2 regions of the Pseudomonas sp. DNDY-54 genome follow, and region 1 is predicted to be linked to the other one. Evidence: predicted binding sites of a transcription regulator. Region 1 holds the regulator's gene; the other holds the start of a gene.
The links. Region 1 encodes sigma-54, which starts transcription at its own class of promoters, with help from an activator protein. Its sites were predicted from a motif close to ANTGGCATNNANNTTGCTNT; they were not measured.

Region 1 (7,765 bases):
TCAGTTCCCGGTTCAGGAGGTCACCATCGCGGGCAACCTGCGGGACATGTTCCGTCAGATCGTTGCGGTGGGCTGCGATGTCGAAACGCGTAGCAGCATTCACACCGGATCGGTGCTTATCGAACGGATGAAAGTGGCGGGGCAGTAACGAGGTGCAGGCTGGCCGTAATCAAAATGTAGAAGCGGCCGAGTGAGGTGAAGGCACGGCGATGATTCGCTTGCCGGCCACTATTCGCCCTCCTCGAAATAATCCTCGATAAGCGCGATCAACGCTTGTAGCGCCTCTTGTTCCTGCTCGCCTTGGGTATGCAGGTGCAAGGTGGTGCCTTTGCTGGCGGCGAGCATCATCACAGCCATGATGCTCTTGCCATCGATGAGCGATTCAGCGCAGCGACCCACGCGGACGTCGCAAGGGTATTGATTGGCGACGCCGACGAACTTCGCTGCCGCTCGGGCATGTAGCCCAAGCTTATTGATGATGGTGATCTCGCACGCAGGCATGTGAATTCCTAAGTCAGGTCGCGGTGGCGGACCTGGACGTTCTTCAAGGGGTCGCGCAGCGCCTCACCCAGCCGCTCAGCCAGATAGACCGAGCGGTGGTGGCCGCCGGTGCAGCCAATGGCAACCGTGACATACGCACGATTGCTTGCAGCGAACCGCGGAAGCCATTTACTCAGATAGGCATGGATATCGTGGAACATCTCGTCTACGTCTGCCTGCGTCGAGAGGTAGTCGATGACGGGTTGGTCCAGGCCAGAAAAATCCCGTAGATCGGCTTTCCAGTACGGGTTGGGCAGGCAACGCACATCAAAGACCAGATCCGCATCCACCGGCATGCCGCGCTTGAATCCAAAGGACTCGAAGAGAAACGCTGTGCCTGGCTCGGGCTTGTTCAGCAGGCGCAGCTTCAGCGTGTCACGTAGCTGATAGAGGTTGAGGTGCGTGGTATCAATTTTTAGATCAGCGTGATCGATGATGGGCGCTAACAGCAGCTCCTCGTCATGGATCGCCTCTGCCAGTGAGCGATTCTGATTGGTCAGCGGGTGCCGCCGACGCGTCTCCGAGAAGCGCTTGAGTAACGTCTCGTCTGCAGCATCCAGGTACAGCACGTCGCACTGGATATATCGGGCGCGCACATCTTCGAGCAGCTCGGGAAATCGTTTCAGTTGGCTGGGTAAATTGCGTGCGTCGATGGATACCGCCACTTGTGGCTGCAGCAACTCCGTGTGCAGCAGCGCTCGCTCCGCCAGTTCCGGCAGAAGGCCGGCGGGCAAATTGTCAATGCAATAGAAGCCATTGTCTTCAAGTACGTTGAGCGCGGTGCTTTTGCCGGACCCGGAGCGACCGCTGACGATGATCAGGCGCATGCAGTGGGTGGCACGAAGGCCAAGATGCCTCGCTTGAGGCTGCTTGGGAGAGATGAGCGTTGGCAGGTTTGGGGCACGTGTCTCTTCCTCACTCAGCGTGGGCGGCAAAACACCGCTCTGCTAGCGACCGCTTTGAATATCGACAATGGCTTGATACAGATCCTGCCCCGACGTGGCCTGCCGCAGGCGTTCACGCACCTCTTCGCGGTCCAGCATGCTAGCAATCTGACGAAGCAGTTCGAGGTGCTCGTCGGTGGCCGCTTCGGGCACGAGTAACACAAACAGCAGATCGACGGGAGCGCCGTCGATGGCATCAAAGTCTACTGGCGTGTCGAGCCGCAGTACGGCACTGAGGGGCGATACACAGCCAGGCATACGGCAATGAGGAATGGCAATGCCATTGCCGAAGCCGGTTGAGCCAAGCTTCTCGCGGGCAATGAAACTCTCGAAGATAGTCTGCGAGTCCAGATCGGGGAGATCCTGGCCGAGCACCTTAGCGATCTGTTCCAGGACGCGTTTCTTGCTACCACCCGGGACGTTCACCAAGGAACGTCCGGGGGTCAGAATGTTTTCGATTCGGATCATGATGGGTCAGCGAGCAAGTAAGCCCTGGTTATGGTCGAGCTGTTTTTCTTTGTGCTTGATAAGTTGCCGGTCAAGTTTGTCGGCAAGCAAATCTATGGCCGCGTACATATCGCTGTGTTCGGCGTTGGCAATGACTTCGCGTCCGGCTACATGCAGTGTGGCTTCGGCTTTCTGCTTGAGCTTTTCGACCTGAAGGATCACTTGGACGGCAATGATGCGGTCGAAATGTCGCTCCAGTCGGTCGAACTTCTCCTCAACGTAGTCACGCATGGCTTCTGTGATTTCTAAGTGAAGGCCAGTGATGTTGATTTGCATACTGCATCTCCTTTTCTGCCACTTGCGATTCGGCGGGCTAAAACGCCCGCCACCGAAAGAAATCGAACAAGTCGCCTGGGCATCTACATCAACCGCTTGCGCTCGCTGGATGGTGCAATACCGAGTGATTCGCGGTATTTGGCGACGGTGCGGCGTGCAACATTGATACCTTGTGCCTCCAGTAGACCAGCGATCTTGCTGTCGCTCAATGGCTTTTTAGGGTTTTCCGCGGCGACCAGCTTCTTGATGATTGCCCGTATCGCTGTGGACGAGCATTCACCGCCTTCGGCTGTGCTGACATGGCTTGAGAAGAAATATTTCAGCTCGTAGATGCCGCGCGGGGTATGCATGAATTTCTGCGTTGTGACCCGCGAGATCGTCGACTCATGCATCCCTACTGCCTCCGCGATATCGTGTAGCACCAGCGGTTTCATGGCTTCATCCCCATGCTCGAAGAAGCCGCGCTGGTGTTCGACGATCTGCGTGGCAACCTTCATCAGCGTCTCGTTGCGGCTTAGCAGGCTCTTGATAAACCAGCGTGCCTCTTGCAGCTGGTTGCGCATGAAGGTGTTGTCAGCGCTGGCATCGGCGCGTTTGACGAAACCGGCGTACTGCGCATTGACACGCAGGCGGGGCATGGCATCCTGATTCAGCTCAACCAGCCAGCGGCCGTTGTGCTTGCGAACGATCACATCGGGTACAACGTATTCCGGCTCACCCGCTTCGATTTGCGAGCCGGGTCGCGGATTCAATGTCTGGATCAGATCGATGATCTGGCGCAGCTCGTCTTCTTTGAGCTTTAGGCGGCGCATCAACAGGCTGTAGTCGCGACCGCCGAGAATCTCCAGGTGATCACTCACCAGCCGGAGTGCCTCGCTTAGCCAGGGAGTTCGCTCGGGAAGCTGGCGAAGCTGCAGTAACAAGCACTCTCGCAAATCCCGCGCCCCGATACCGGCCGGTTCAAACTGTTGGATGCGGCGCAGTACAACCTCCACCTCATCGAGCTCGATTCCCAGTTCTGGATCGAATGACTCAAGCACCTCTTCAAGGGTTTCGTCGAGATAGCCCTGAGGGTTGATGCAGTCGATCAGGGTGGCGGCGATGAGACGATCGGTGTCGCTCATGGGGGCGAGGTTGAGCTGCCAGAGCAAATGGCTTTGCAAGCTTTCGCCCGTTGAGGTCCGGCTGGTGAAATCCCATTCGTCGTCGTCACTGCTGGGCAGGCTGCTGGCGCTCGTCTGGTAGATATCTTCCCAGGCGGTATCTACGGGCAACTCTTCGGGGATGCGGTCCCCCCAGTCGCCTTCCTCGAGGTTCTCCACCGTATTGATGGGCTCCTCATAGTGAGCGTCTGGTTCGGCCGTCTCGGTGGAGGTGCTCTCTGATTTTTTTTCGACGGACTCCGCCATTGGATCGGAGTTGTCGAAGTCGTCTCCATCCTCTTCGCGTTCGAGCATCGGGTTGGAGTCCAGCGCTTCCTGAATCTCCTGCTGAAGATCGAGGGTGGAGAGCTGGAGTAATCGTATGGCTTGTTGCAGCTGCGGAGTCATCGTCAGCTGCTGGCCCATCTTCAGGACTAGCGATGGTTTCATGGCAGAGGACTTCGAACCTTATTTGCCGGCGCAACCGCGCCTGTTCCGATTTCGCTGGCGCAGCTGGCGCCAACGTAAGCAAATTATATGCCTGCTTGAGAAGCCTTTGCCTAGCCCTAGACGACCGTCTCGGTGGAAAAAAGCAGGATCAGAGTCTGAATTCGTGTCCGAGGTAAACTTCTTTGACCAGTTGATTGGCCAGGATCGTCTCTGCATCACCTTCGGCAATCAGTTGACCATCGTTGACGATGTAAGCGGTTTCGCAGATGTCCAGCGTCTCGCGGACGTTGTGGTCGGTGATAAGCACACCGATTCCTTTGGCCTTGAGGTGGTGGATGATCTGCTTGATGTCGCCAACAGAGATCGGGTCGACACCGGCGAAGGGTTCATCCAGGAGAATGAACTTGGGTGCGGTAGCCAACGCGCGGGCAATCTCGACACGACGCCTTTCACCACCAGACAGGCTCATGCCCAGGCTGTCGCGAATGTGATGAATATGAAATTCCTGCAGCAGGCCTTCCAGCGCCAGCTGTCGCCCGTTGCGATCAAGATCCTTGCGTGTTTCAAGGATCGCCATGATGTTGTCGCTCACGGATAGCTTGCGGAAAATCGAGGCTTCCTGAGGCAGGTAGCCAATTCCAGCCCGAGCGCGACCGTGCATGGGCAAATGCGTGACATCCTGGTCGTCGATCAGTACCCGACCCTGATCAGCCTTGACCAGGCCGACAATCATGTAGAAGCACGTGGTCTTGCCCGCTCCGTTCGGGCCAAGCAAGCCGACAATCTGTCCGCTATCGATGGACAGGCTGACATCACGTACGACCTGGCGACTCTTGTAGCTTTTGGCTAGATGCTGGGCTTTGAGGGTCGGCATTACTCAGTCTGCTCCGTTGCCGGCTGATCTTTCTTGCGCGGCTGGATGACCATGTCGACCCGGGGGCGGGGAGTGGTGACGTCGGTATTGGTAGCGCGGCCTGCGTTGACGATCTGTCGTTGGGTGTCATAGACGATTTTCTCGCCTTCAAACGTATTGCCTTCCTGGACGACTTTTGCCTGATCGATCAAGACGATGCGCTCGTTCGCGGCAAAATACTGGATGGTCAGGCCATACGCCTTGACGATTTCTTTGTCCGCTGCCGGCTTCTGCTCGTAGTAGGCGGGTTTGCCGATGGAGGTGAAGACCTCAACATCGCCATTCTCGTTCTGGGTAATGGTGACGGTGTCGCCAGTGATTTTCATCGTCCCCTGTGTGATCACCACATCGCCGCGGTACACCGCAACACCCTGGCGGTCATCCAGCTCCGCCGTATCGGCCTGGACGCGGATCGGTTGATTGCGGTCTTCAGGAAGCGCATGGGCATACGAACCGAGCAGAAAAATACTTAAACCGATCAGAAGGGGGAGAGTTTTAACGCAGCTCATGCTGGCCTCTTACATTGGATAGCAGGAGCATCCTGCCTTCGTCTAGATACGCTTTCATACCCGTGGCGGTGGTTACGCCGTTTGCGGCGACGATTCTAACGGGTTGGCGGGTCTCGGCATAATCCTTCTCGGGAAGAACGGTCATCCGGCTGGTGGTGACGATCGTTGGGCGTCCCTTTGCATCGGTGCGTTCGATCCTGACGTTGTCGATCAGCTCGACTTCGTCCCCCTTGGGGCCGACCTCGCCACGCTCACTGGTCACGTGCCAAGGCAGCTCAGTACCCCGATAGGAACGTATATCGGGCCGGGTCAGCAGGCTGACGTCGCTGGCTTTGATGTGCTCGACCTTCTCTGCAGTCAGCTCGTAGTTGCGCTTGCCATCCGCCTGGTATTGAACGGTCCGGGAGTTGATGACGTAGAAATCGATGGGCGATGCCTGTCCCTGAGCCACGGGCACATCCTGCATAAAGCTCTCGGGCCGTATGTTCCAGTAGCCAATCGCGATCAACAGCAGCGCGATCAGCAGCAGAATGGCGGGGCGTCGGATTTTACTGAGCATTGAGACCTCTAGAGATAGGCAGCCTGAGCGGCTTCGAGGCTGCCTTGGGCGCGCATGATCAGTTCGCAGAACTCGCGTGCCGCACCCTCACCACCGCGAGCGGCAGTAACCCCGTGCGCATGCTGGCGTACAAAGGTATCTGCGCTGGCGACAGCCATGCCCAGGCCGACACGGCGTATCACTGGCAGGTCTGGGAGATCGTCACCCAGATAGGCGACTTCAGCGTAGTCGAGCCCGAGTTCGGCGAGCAATTCATCGAGCACCACCAACTTGTCCTCACGCCCCTGATACAGGTGCTGGATGCCCAGGTTTTGGGCTCGTCGCTCGACAACGGGTGTCTTGCGGCCACTGATGATCGCGGTGCGAACGCCAGAATTGATCAGCATCTTGATCCCTTGACCATCGAGCGTATTGAAGGTCTTGAACTCGCTGCCATCGACAAGAAAGTACAGCTTGCCATCGGTGAGAACGCCGTCGACGTCAAAGATAGCCAGACGGACATCGCGGGCGCGACGAAGTAAGTCGTTCATTACATCACTCCCGCGCGCAGCAGATCATGCATGTTAAGCGCACCAACAGGGCGGTCGTTCTCATCGACTACTACCAGCGCGTTGATCTTATTGTCTTCCATTATTCGTAACGCTTCGGCAGCGAGCATGTCGGCGTTGGCAGTCTTGCCATGGACCGTCATGACCTGATCAATGCTGGCCTGGCGCACATCGATCCCCTTGTCCAGCGTGCGGCGCAAGTCACCGTCAGTGAAGATGCCAGCCAAGGTGCCGTCCGCCTCTAAAACCGCGGTCATGCCGAGCCCTTTCTGGGTCATCTCCAACAGCGCTTCGCGCAGAGAAGTGCCCCGATTGACAAGCGGAAGGCGCGCTCCGGCGTGCATCACATGTTCGACTTTGAGCAGTAGGCGTCGTCCCAGTGCGCCGCCGGGGTGAGAAAAGGCGAAATCCTCGGCGGTGAAGCCGCGGGACTCCAGCAGCGCGATCGCCAGCGCATCACCGAGTACCAGGCTCACGGTAGTCGAAGAGGTGGGCGCCAGGTTCAGCGGGCAGGCTTCGATGGCAACGCTCGCATCGATGTTGACCTCCGCCGCCTTGGCGAGCACAGAATCGGGGTTGCCGGTCATGCTGATCAAGGTGATCCCTAAGCGTTTGATCAGCGGCAGCAGGGTCACGATTTCGCTGGTTGTGCCCGAGTTGGATAGGGCCAGCACAACGTCGTCACGGGTAATCATGCCCATGTCGCCATGGCTGGCTTCGGCCGGATGAACAAAAAAGGCGGTGGTGCCGGTGCTGGCGAGCGTGGCGGCGATCTTGTTGCCGATATGCCCGGACTTGCCCATGCCGACCACGACGACGCGGCCCTTGCATTGAAGGATGAGCTCACAGGCCTTGACGAACTGCGCATCGATGCGGCTCTTGAGTTGCTCGACCGCTTCTATCTCCATGCGGATTGTGCGCTGGGCCGTCTCGATCAGCTGGTTGCTCTGACTCATGTTCGCATCGTCGCCTGAATGAAAACGCGGGATTATAGCGGCAAACCCAGCGCTGCTCACCGAAAAGCTTCGAATGGATCGTCGCCGCTGATACTGAACTCAAGCTGAACGAATATCCGCTCGCTCATGCGCCAATACAGGCGTTTGCTTGGGAGGTCCCGAGGGCGGTGCTATAGTTCGCGCCGCCAAAACGGCTCTGCGAAGTAACTCCGAAAGACCGGAGGGCGTCTGATTCGCAGGCTGTATCCAAGGAGATCCGATGAGCGCCGCCAACGCTAACGCCGTCGAGCTGAAGGGTGTCACCTTCATGCGCGGGGAGCGGAGCATTTTCAACAATGTCGATATCGTCATACCGCGAGGCAAGGTGACGGCCATCATGGGTCCGTCCGGCTGCGGTAAGACCACGCTGTTGCGCCTGATC
Region 2 (7,765 bases), 1.8 Mb from region 1:
GAGTTTTCCAATGTGTTTTGCAGAACGGTGCCCAGACCGTTGAGGCCAGGTGTGCTCACCTGGGGAGCGCCACTCGCTGCGGTCTCCAGAAACAGGTTGCTGCCCATGGCTTGCAGGCCCGCCGGGTTGACGAAGTCAGCGGTCTGCAGGTTGCCGATGATCTGCGGGGCCGGGTTCCCGAGAGTCGTCACGGAGACGGTGCCGTCCTCGCCCACGGTAAATGTCTGGGTTTCCGGCGGCACGACGATCGCAGGCTCCAGGGCATAGCCGTTGGACGTTACGATCTGGCCTTCGGCATTCAGATGGAAGCTGCCGTCACGCGAGTAGGAAACCGTGCCGTCTGGCAGCAGGACCTGAAAGAAGCCGCGGCCGTTGATCGCCATATCGAGCGGTTGCTCGGTCGTTTGCAGGCTGCCAGCAGTGAATTGCTTCTGCGTACCGACGATGCGAACACCCGTACCAAGCTGGAGGCCTGAGGGCAGTTCGCTGTCCTGAGTGGACTGGCCGCCCGGCTGACGGCGGATCTGATAAAGCAAGTCCTGGAATTCGGCCCGGTCTTTCTTGAAGCCGGTGGTGGACACGTTAGCCAGGTTGTTGGAAATGGTGGTCAGGTTCATGTCCTGTGCGGACAAACCGGTCTTGCTGACCCACAGTGCTGGAAGCATGTTCTTCTCCTCGTGCGCCGGAATTCGGGCGCGCCGCCTAGTTTGTTTAGCTGATCTGCAAGACTCGGGCCGCAGCGGCACCATCTTCTTCGGCAGTACGCATCATTTTCACGTGAAGCTCGAACTGGCGGGACAGCGCGAGCATTGAAGTCATCTCGGCCACCGCATTGACGTTGCTGGCTTCGAGAAAGCCCGATGTCACACGAACCATGGCGTCAGCCTCTACGGCCTCACCAGTCTTCATTCGGATCAAGCCATCGGTGCCCTTCTCCAGCTGCTTCGGGTCAGGGTTCACCAGCTTCAAACGGTCAACACCGACGACCACATTCGGGTTTTCACCCAGCGCGCGGATGCTGATGGACCCGTCTGCGCCAATGTCGATTTTCTGATCTGGCGGCACAGCAATCGGCCCGGCGTTGCCGAGCACCGGCAAACCGTCGCCGGTCCGCAGCATGCCAAGGGTGTCAATATTGAGGCTGCCGGTACGGGCATAGGCTTCACCGCCATCAGGTGCTTGCACGGCGATCCAGCCGTCACCCTCGACTGCCACATCCAGGTCCCGACCCGTTTCCTGCAAGGTGCCGGAGCTGAAATCAGTGCCCGGGCGCTCGGTCATTGCATAGACACGTGCCGGAAAGCTGTCACCAAACACTTGCATCGAGCGAGCCTGTTCGAAGTCGCGACGGAAGCCTGTCGTTGAGATGTTTGCCAGGTTGTTGGCATGTGCCTGCTGGGCTCGAGCGTTCTGGCTCGCCCCCGTCATTGCCACATAGAGCATCTTGTCCATCGAACCTCCGAAACACGCTAATTGACGCAAACCAGATCTACATACACCAACTTAGCAATAGACGTGCCACTGCAATGATAGAAATTTAAACTGTTGATTCACAAAGAATTTATCGCAAAAAAAAGGCCCTGACGGGCCTTGTAAAAGCGAGACGGCAATTTACCGCCGCCTCGGTGCGGCTTGAGCAATCATCAACGCAGATTGATGATCGTCTGGGTAATAGCGCTTTCAGTTTCGATGGTCTTGGCGTTCGCCTGATAGTTACGCTGAGCCACGATCAGGTTGACGAGCTGGTCTGATAGCTCGACGTTGGAATCCTCAAGGGCGCCGGCTTGCAGGGCACCTAGCGTGCCGCTACCCGGCGGGTTTCGTACAGGCTCTCCAGATTCAAACGACTGTACCCACTGCGTTTTACCTACCGGCGTTAGGCCCTGTGTATTAGCGAAGTCCGCCAAGATAATCTGCCCTTGCATCTTGGATTGGCCGTTGGTGTACCGGGCGAAAATGACTCCAGTTTCGTCTATCTCCAAACCAGCCAACTCACCAGTTGTATAGCCGTTTTGGCTAACACTGCTAACTGCAAACGAGCTCGCAAACTGGGTAGATCCTCGCATATCAATACTTAAGCCGGCCGGATCGGCCGTGGCCAAGTTTTTAACGAAAACTCCAGATCCTGCGGGTTGTTCAATTATCGGAACCCAATCAGCCTGACTGAAGGCTAACATACCCGTATTAGTCCCAACAGATGTTGGATTTTCCACTAGGAAACCACCAACTGTAGTGTCTACCGGCTCTAAAGAACTTAGCTTGCCCGCAGGATCAAACTCAACATCATAAGCAAATGGCGTGTCCTGATACGCTGCCCCATTTGCGTCAAAATTAGGTCGTTTGCCATCTACGAGCGCGTACATGGTCCAATTATTCGCAGCATCTTTGACGAAATACTGCGTGAATACATGCGCATTCCCTTGGGTGTCGTAGATATTCGTAGACGTGGATGAGTTATAGGTCGTTGGGTCCGTGCGGTTAAAAGGAGTAGTAACGGGAACCTTGCTAGTTGAGTCAATATTGAGTGTCTGCGCTAGCTGACTAGTCGCCTTGGGGTCTTGACTATTGGTCTTAACCTGCAAGTTACCCACAACACCAACCTGAAGATTCCCATTATCATCAACCGTATAGCCCTGCAGGTTATATCCAAAATTATCGACTATATTACCAACCTTGTCGGTACCAAAATAACCTGCACGAGTATAACTTAAAGCTCCATTGTTACTGACTTGGAAAAAACCATTTCCGTTGATAGCCAGATCAAGGGCATTTTGGGTGTAGTTGATATTTCCTTGATTGAATTGCTGGGAAATATTAGAAAGCAACACACCGCTGCCCACCGGATTCTTACCCACACCCATGGAGGCTGCATAAACATCAGAAAACTCCGCCCGTGACTGCTTGAAGCCCGCCGTGCCAGCGTTCGCGATGTTGTTACCTGTGACATTGAGATCTTTGCTGGCGGCACGCATGCCGCTTAGGCCGATATTGAACGACATGAACTGCTCCTGTTACCGGGCGTGCCGGCAGTTACTGACCAATGACCTGGACTTTCGACAGTCCAATACTGCCCACACCGGCCAGGTTGAGCTGCAGCTCCCCGCCGTTCTGCCCAAGCGTGACGCTGTCTACGTTGGCGGGAAGCATGGTGTACAACCCCTTCGTCTCGCCTTGATAAGTGGCCTGCGCTTCGAATCGGTATGTACCGGGCGGCAAGGTTTTGCCGCTCGAGTCCTTGCCATCCCACATGAATGAAACATTGCCAGCCTCTTGCGGCCCCATGTTGATCCGGTTCACTGCAGTACCCGAGCTGTCATAAATATTGACCGCCACGTTGCTGCTGGTCGTGGGAAGCACGATGCTGGCTTTGAAGGTTTCGCTGGTATCCACAACGGCTTTATCGGTTGGCACTATTACCTTGCGGCCGACCAGTGATGACGCTTGCAACGCTTGGGATGACTGATACCCGGACAACATGGTTTCCATGCTCGAGTTCAGTTTCTCGACCCCTTCAACGGTACTGAACTGGGCAAGCTGCGCAATGAACTCGCCGTTCTCCTGGGGTTCCAGCGGGTTCTGGTTGTTCAGCTGGGTCACCAGCAATTCAAGAAACTCGTTCTTGCCGAGATCATTGCTTTTTACTTCGCGATCTTTGATCTGGTATTGGTCCATTACCGAACCGGTACCGCTAACGCCGCCTGTCGTGCTCATGGCTATCTCTCGTAAGGTTACTGACCCAGGGTCAGAACTTTCTGAAGCATGGTCTTGGCCGTGTTCATCAACTCGGCATTAGTCTGGAATGAACGGCTCGCGGAAATCATGTCAGCCATCTCTTCAACGACATTGACGTTCGGGTAGTACACGTACCCTTCTTCATTCGCCGCCGGATGGTTAGGCTCATAGCGCGCTTGTAGCTCACTCTGGTCTTCAACCACACCAAGCACCTGAACCCCAGCACCGGCCTGATTCTGCTCGGCGAATAGCGATTGGTCCGGCTGACCATTCGCCTGCTGGAGCATGGTTGCGAAAACCGGGTGCCGTGCGCGGTAGGTCTGGTCAACGCTGGACGACACCGTTTCGGCGTTGGCAATGTTGCTGGAGATGGTGTTCAGGCGCGTGCTCTGAGCACTCATGCCGCTGCCGGCAATATTGAATACGCTGCTAAGGGACATGGCTTTCGCTCCTCTTATTCGCCGCGCAGGGCGCTCATCAGCCCCCTGAACTTACTGTTGAGCAAGGTGAAACTTGCTTGAAAGTCGATAGCATTTTCGGCATAGGCTGCCTGTTCTACCTGAGCATCAACGGTGTTCTGATCAAGCGAGGCGTGTGTCGGTGTACGGAAACGCAGACCGGGATCGGCGATTTCCATCCCTTGCGCCGCGATGTGCTTGCTACTGGTCGTTGCGACACCGAAACCGCCCTGGTCCTTGCTTTGCTGAGCCGCGAGTACAGAACCGAACTCGAGGTCCCTAGCCTTGTAGTTAGGGGTATCGGCGTTGGCGATGTTATTGGCAAGCACCTCTGCGCGTTGAGCGCGGAAGCCAAGCGCCTTTTCGTGGATGCCAAGTGCCTTGTCGAAACTGATGCTCATGATCTGGCCCTCTGCCGGATACAAGTCTGCTTAGCAAACTACCAGCAAAGGCCGTGCCATTTATCTAGATAATTGATTTTTAAGGGGTTTACGAGAGGATGCGAGAAACGTAACGTCAAAAGCGGCAACGGTTTTCCATGGCGTTGCCGCTTTAGGCGATCCAGAGCGACAGTTTTCTGCCGGTGTACCGCCTTTTCATGAATCTACTTCGCCTTGTAGATAATGCCCGGGCTGCACTGGACCATCTGGTACAGCTCAGGAAGGCCGTTCAGTGCCTCGGAAGCCCCCAGAAAGAGGTAACCGCCCGGCTTTAACGTCGCGTGAATCCGCTTGAGGATGTCTTTCTTTACGTCCGCAGAAAAATAGATCAGCACGTTGCGGCAGAAGACGATGTCGAACTTCCCCAGCACCGCGTAACTATCGAGCAAGTTCTGGACCCGAAATTCAACCCGACCGCGGATAGCGGGCTTGACGACCCAGCGACCAGGTGTTTTGACGTCGAAATAACGCTGTAGGCGCTCGCTCGATAAGCCTCGAGCAATGGCGAGACTGTCATATTCAGCAGCCTTGGACGCAGCAAGCATTGTCCCCGACAGTTCGGTCGCCACGATCTGCACCGCTGTTTTCGGCTGGCTTGGGCTATTGCGCTCGAACTCGTCGAGGGTCATCGACAACGAATACGGCTCCTGCCCCGACGAACAGGCAGCGGACCATATTCGCAACCGCTGCCCAGGCGCGCCTTTGAGCAGCTCAGGAAGCACGCGACTGCGGAGCACGTCAAAGGGATAAGTATCCCGGAACCAGAGCGTCTCATTGGTCGTCATAGCATCCACGACTTGCTCACGGAGACCGCCGCGCGGCTGAGCCTGGATTTTGCGAACCAGATCTCCCAGCGTCTTTAGACCCTGCTGCTCCATCAGCTTGTTTAACCGGCTTGAAACCAGGTATTGCTTGTTGCTGCCCAGCAGGATGCCGCACGTCTTTTCGAGGAATACTCGGAACTGTTCAAAATCCGGATCACCTGACACTAATAAAGCCCACCAGTCGTAATGAGAGGACGTCGCCTCATTTCCTATCCGTAGCCCGGATCCGTTCTATTACTCGGTTGGCCAGATCATCTGCCTGAAACTTGGCAAGAAAATCGTCAGCACCGACTCGTTTGACCATGCTCTGGTTAAACACGCCCGAGAGCGACGTGTGCAGCAGTATGTGAATGTCCCGCATGGCAGGGTCCTGTCGCACCTCGGTGGTCAGCGTATAACCATCCATCTCCGGCATTTCGATGTCAGAGATCATCATCACGAACTCCTCAGAGGGCTTCTTCCCCTCCGCGACCATTTTCTGCAGATACGTCAGTGCCTGCCGACCGTCGTTCTGCGCAACGACGTCTATACCGAGATTCTGTAGACAACGAATGATCTGTTTCCGTGCGACTGATGAGTCATCGACGATCAGCACGCGACTGGTGGAAGCCCTACTGCTGGTTTCCTCATCCGCAATAGTCACCGACAGCACTTCGGAAACAGGCGCCACCTCAGCGAGCACCTTTTCAACGTCAATGATCTCGACCATTTGTCCATCTAGCTGCGTAACGGCCGTCAAATAATGGTCGTTCCCGACCCCTTTGGGGGGCGGAAGAATGGACTCCCAATTCATGTTGACGATCCGCTCAACCGAGCGCACCAGGAAGCCAAGTACTTTGGTGTTGTACTCAACGATGATGGCGAAGCTGTTGGGCAGGTCTTGCAGCGCCGGCTTTCCGGTAGCCAGAGACAAGTCAAGGATGGACAGTGTGTTGCCGCGAATATTGGCAACTCCACGCACAACGGGGCTAGACCGAGGCATGACCGTCAAGCGCGGACATTGGAGAACCTCTTTAACTTTGAAGACATTGATACCGTAGAGCTGCTTCCCATCGAGTTTGAACAACAACAGCTCCAGACGGTTTTGCCCAACCAGCTGGGTACGCTGGTTTACCGAATCCAAAACACCGGCCATGCCAGTTTCCTCTTGCTTGCGAATGGACGTAAAGAACGCCACGTAGTTCGGCTTGACGGCACGTCCTTTGCTTCTATGACTCCATGAGCAAACAGACGACTTTTTTCCGGCGTCCTTGCAAGGCGCTCCACCGTGCAATCCTGGTTACGGCTTTCTTCGGGCTGAGCCCGTTTGCAGATTCAGCAAGCGTGACGCGACCTGAACAGCTTATCGACGCAACCCGCGGGTTTCTTGAGCGGGAAGTGACCGACTATCTGCAGCGTAGCCAAATCCAGGCCCGGCACGAGGTAGAGGTCAACAGACTCGACCCCCGCCTGCGCTTGGCATCCTGTGATCGCCCTTTGGCCACCAAACTCGAAAGTCCAGCGCAGCCGATCGGCCGAACAACTGTGCGGGTCAGCTGCGAAGGCTCAGCGCCCTGGTCCGTCTTCGTTCCTGCACAGGTCCATTTGTTCCGTGAGGTAATCGTAGCTCGACGACCCCTTACGCGGGAAAGCATCATAGAGCATGCCGATGTCACCCTTGCCGAGCGGGATGTCAGTCTTCTTAACCAAGGATACTTGACTGCTCTAGATCAAGTACTGGGAAGCAAGCTCACCCGAAGCGCCCTACCCGACCAAGTGCTTGCGCCTACATATATTTCAGCCGCAGAGGTGGTTCGCAAAGGCGACCAGGTAGTGATCAGTGCGAAAAATTCGACGATAAATGTAAGAATGCCAGGGGAAGCATTGTCCGACGGTGCACTTGGCAGCCAGATTCGGGTCAAAAACCAACGATCCGGACGAACGATCAGAGCACGCGTCATCGGACCCGGCCAGGTGGAAGTTGCGATGTAATCGAGTGAGCGCTCGCCAGAACCCGCTTCCGAAAAAAAGCTAAAGTTTCTCGTGGCATTGCCGAAAAGCAGGCAAGCGTCCTGACTTATTCGAGGTTTCGATCATGGTTATCGATTTCAACCGGCCCAACAGCGCCGTCAATTCACCTAGTAATGGGCGTACCACTAACGTTCAAATCGCTGAACGACCTGCTCAGCAAGCCCCCGCCGATGCGCCAAAGAATAGTGGCAGCGCGCAAGCATCTGGCGAAAGCGTTCAGCTCAGCCCGGAAGCGCAACGTCTCCAGCAGACCACCGACAAGCTTAATCAACAGCCAGCGGTCGATCAGGAGCGTGTAGCA

Region 2: the regulator sigma-54 is predicted to act here: its motif matches at 4,633-4,652, upstream of flgB (flagellar basal body rod protein FlgB).

What each region holds. Positions count from the first base shown of each region.
Region 1 is NZ_CP082271.1:3,399,998-3,407,762, reverse strand. It holds gene pmbA (metalloprotease PmbA) at 1-148, shown strand, start outside; gene K4O48_RS15875 (HPr family phosphocarrier protein) at 229-501, opposite strand; gene rapZ (RNase adapter RapZ) at 510-1,367, opposite strand; gene ptsN (PTS IIA-like nitrogen regulatory protein PtsN) at 1,488-1,952, opposite strand; gene hpf (ribosome hibernation-promoting factor, HPF/YfiA family) at 1,959-2,267, opposite strand; gene K4O48_RS15855 (RNA polymerase factor sigma-54) at 2,351-3,859, opposite strand; gene lptB (LPS export ABC transporter ATP-binding protein) at 4,008-4,733, opposite strand; gene lptA (lipopolysaccharide transport periplasmic protein LptA) at 4,733-5,281, opposite strand; gene lptC (LPS export ABC transporter periplasmic protein LptC) at 5,268-5,840, opposite strand; gene K4O48_RS15835 (HAD family hydrolase) at 5,849-6,370, opposite strand; gene K4O48_RS15830 (KpsF/GutQ family sugar-phosphate isomerase) at 6,370-7,344, opposite strand; gene K4O48_RS15825 (ABC transporter ATP-binding protein) at 7,604-7,765, shown strand, end outside.
Region 2 is NZ_CP082271.1:1,630,098-1,637,862, reverse strand. It holds gene flgG (flagellar basal-body rod protein FlgG) at 1-665, opposite strand, end outside; gene flgF (flagellar basal-body rod protein FlgF) at 712-1,452, opposite strand; gene flgE (flagellar hook protein FlgE) at 1,644-2,999, opposite strand; gene flgD (flagellar hook assembly protein FlgD) at 3,031-3,711, opposite strand; gene flgC (flagellar basal body rod protein FlgC) at 3,729-4,172, opposite strand; gene flgB (flagellar basal body rod protein FlgB) at 4,187-4,591, opposite strand; gene cheR (protein-glutamate O-methyltransferase CheR) at 4,795-5,619, opposite strand; gene K4O48_RS07720 (chemotaxis protein CheV) at 5,657-6,589, opposite strand; gene flgA (flagellar basal body P-ring formation chaperone FlgA) at 6,673-7,425, shown strand; gene flgM (flagellar biosynthesis anti-sigma factor FlgM) at 7,529-7,765, shown strand, end outside.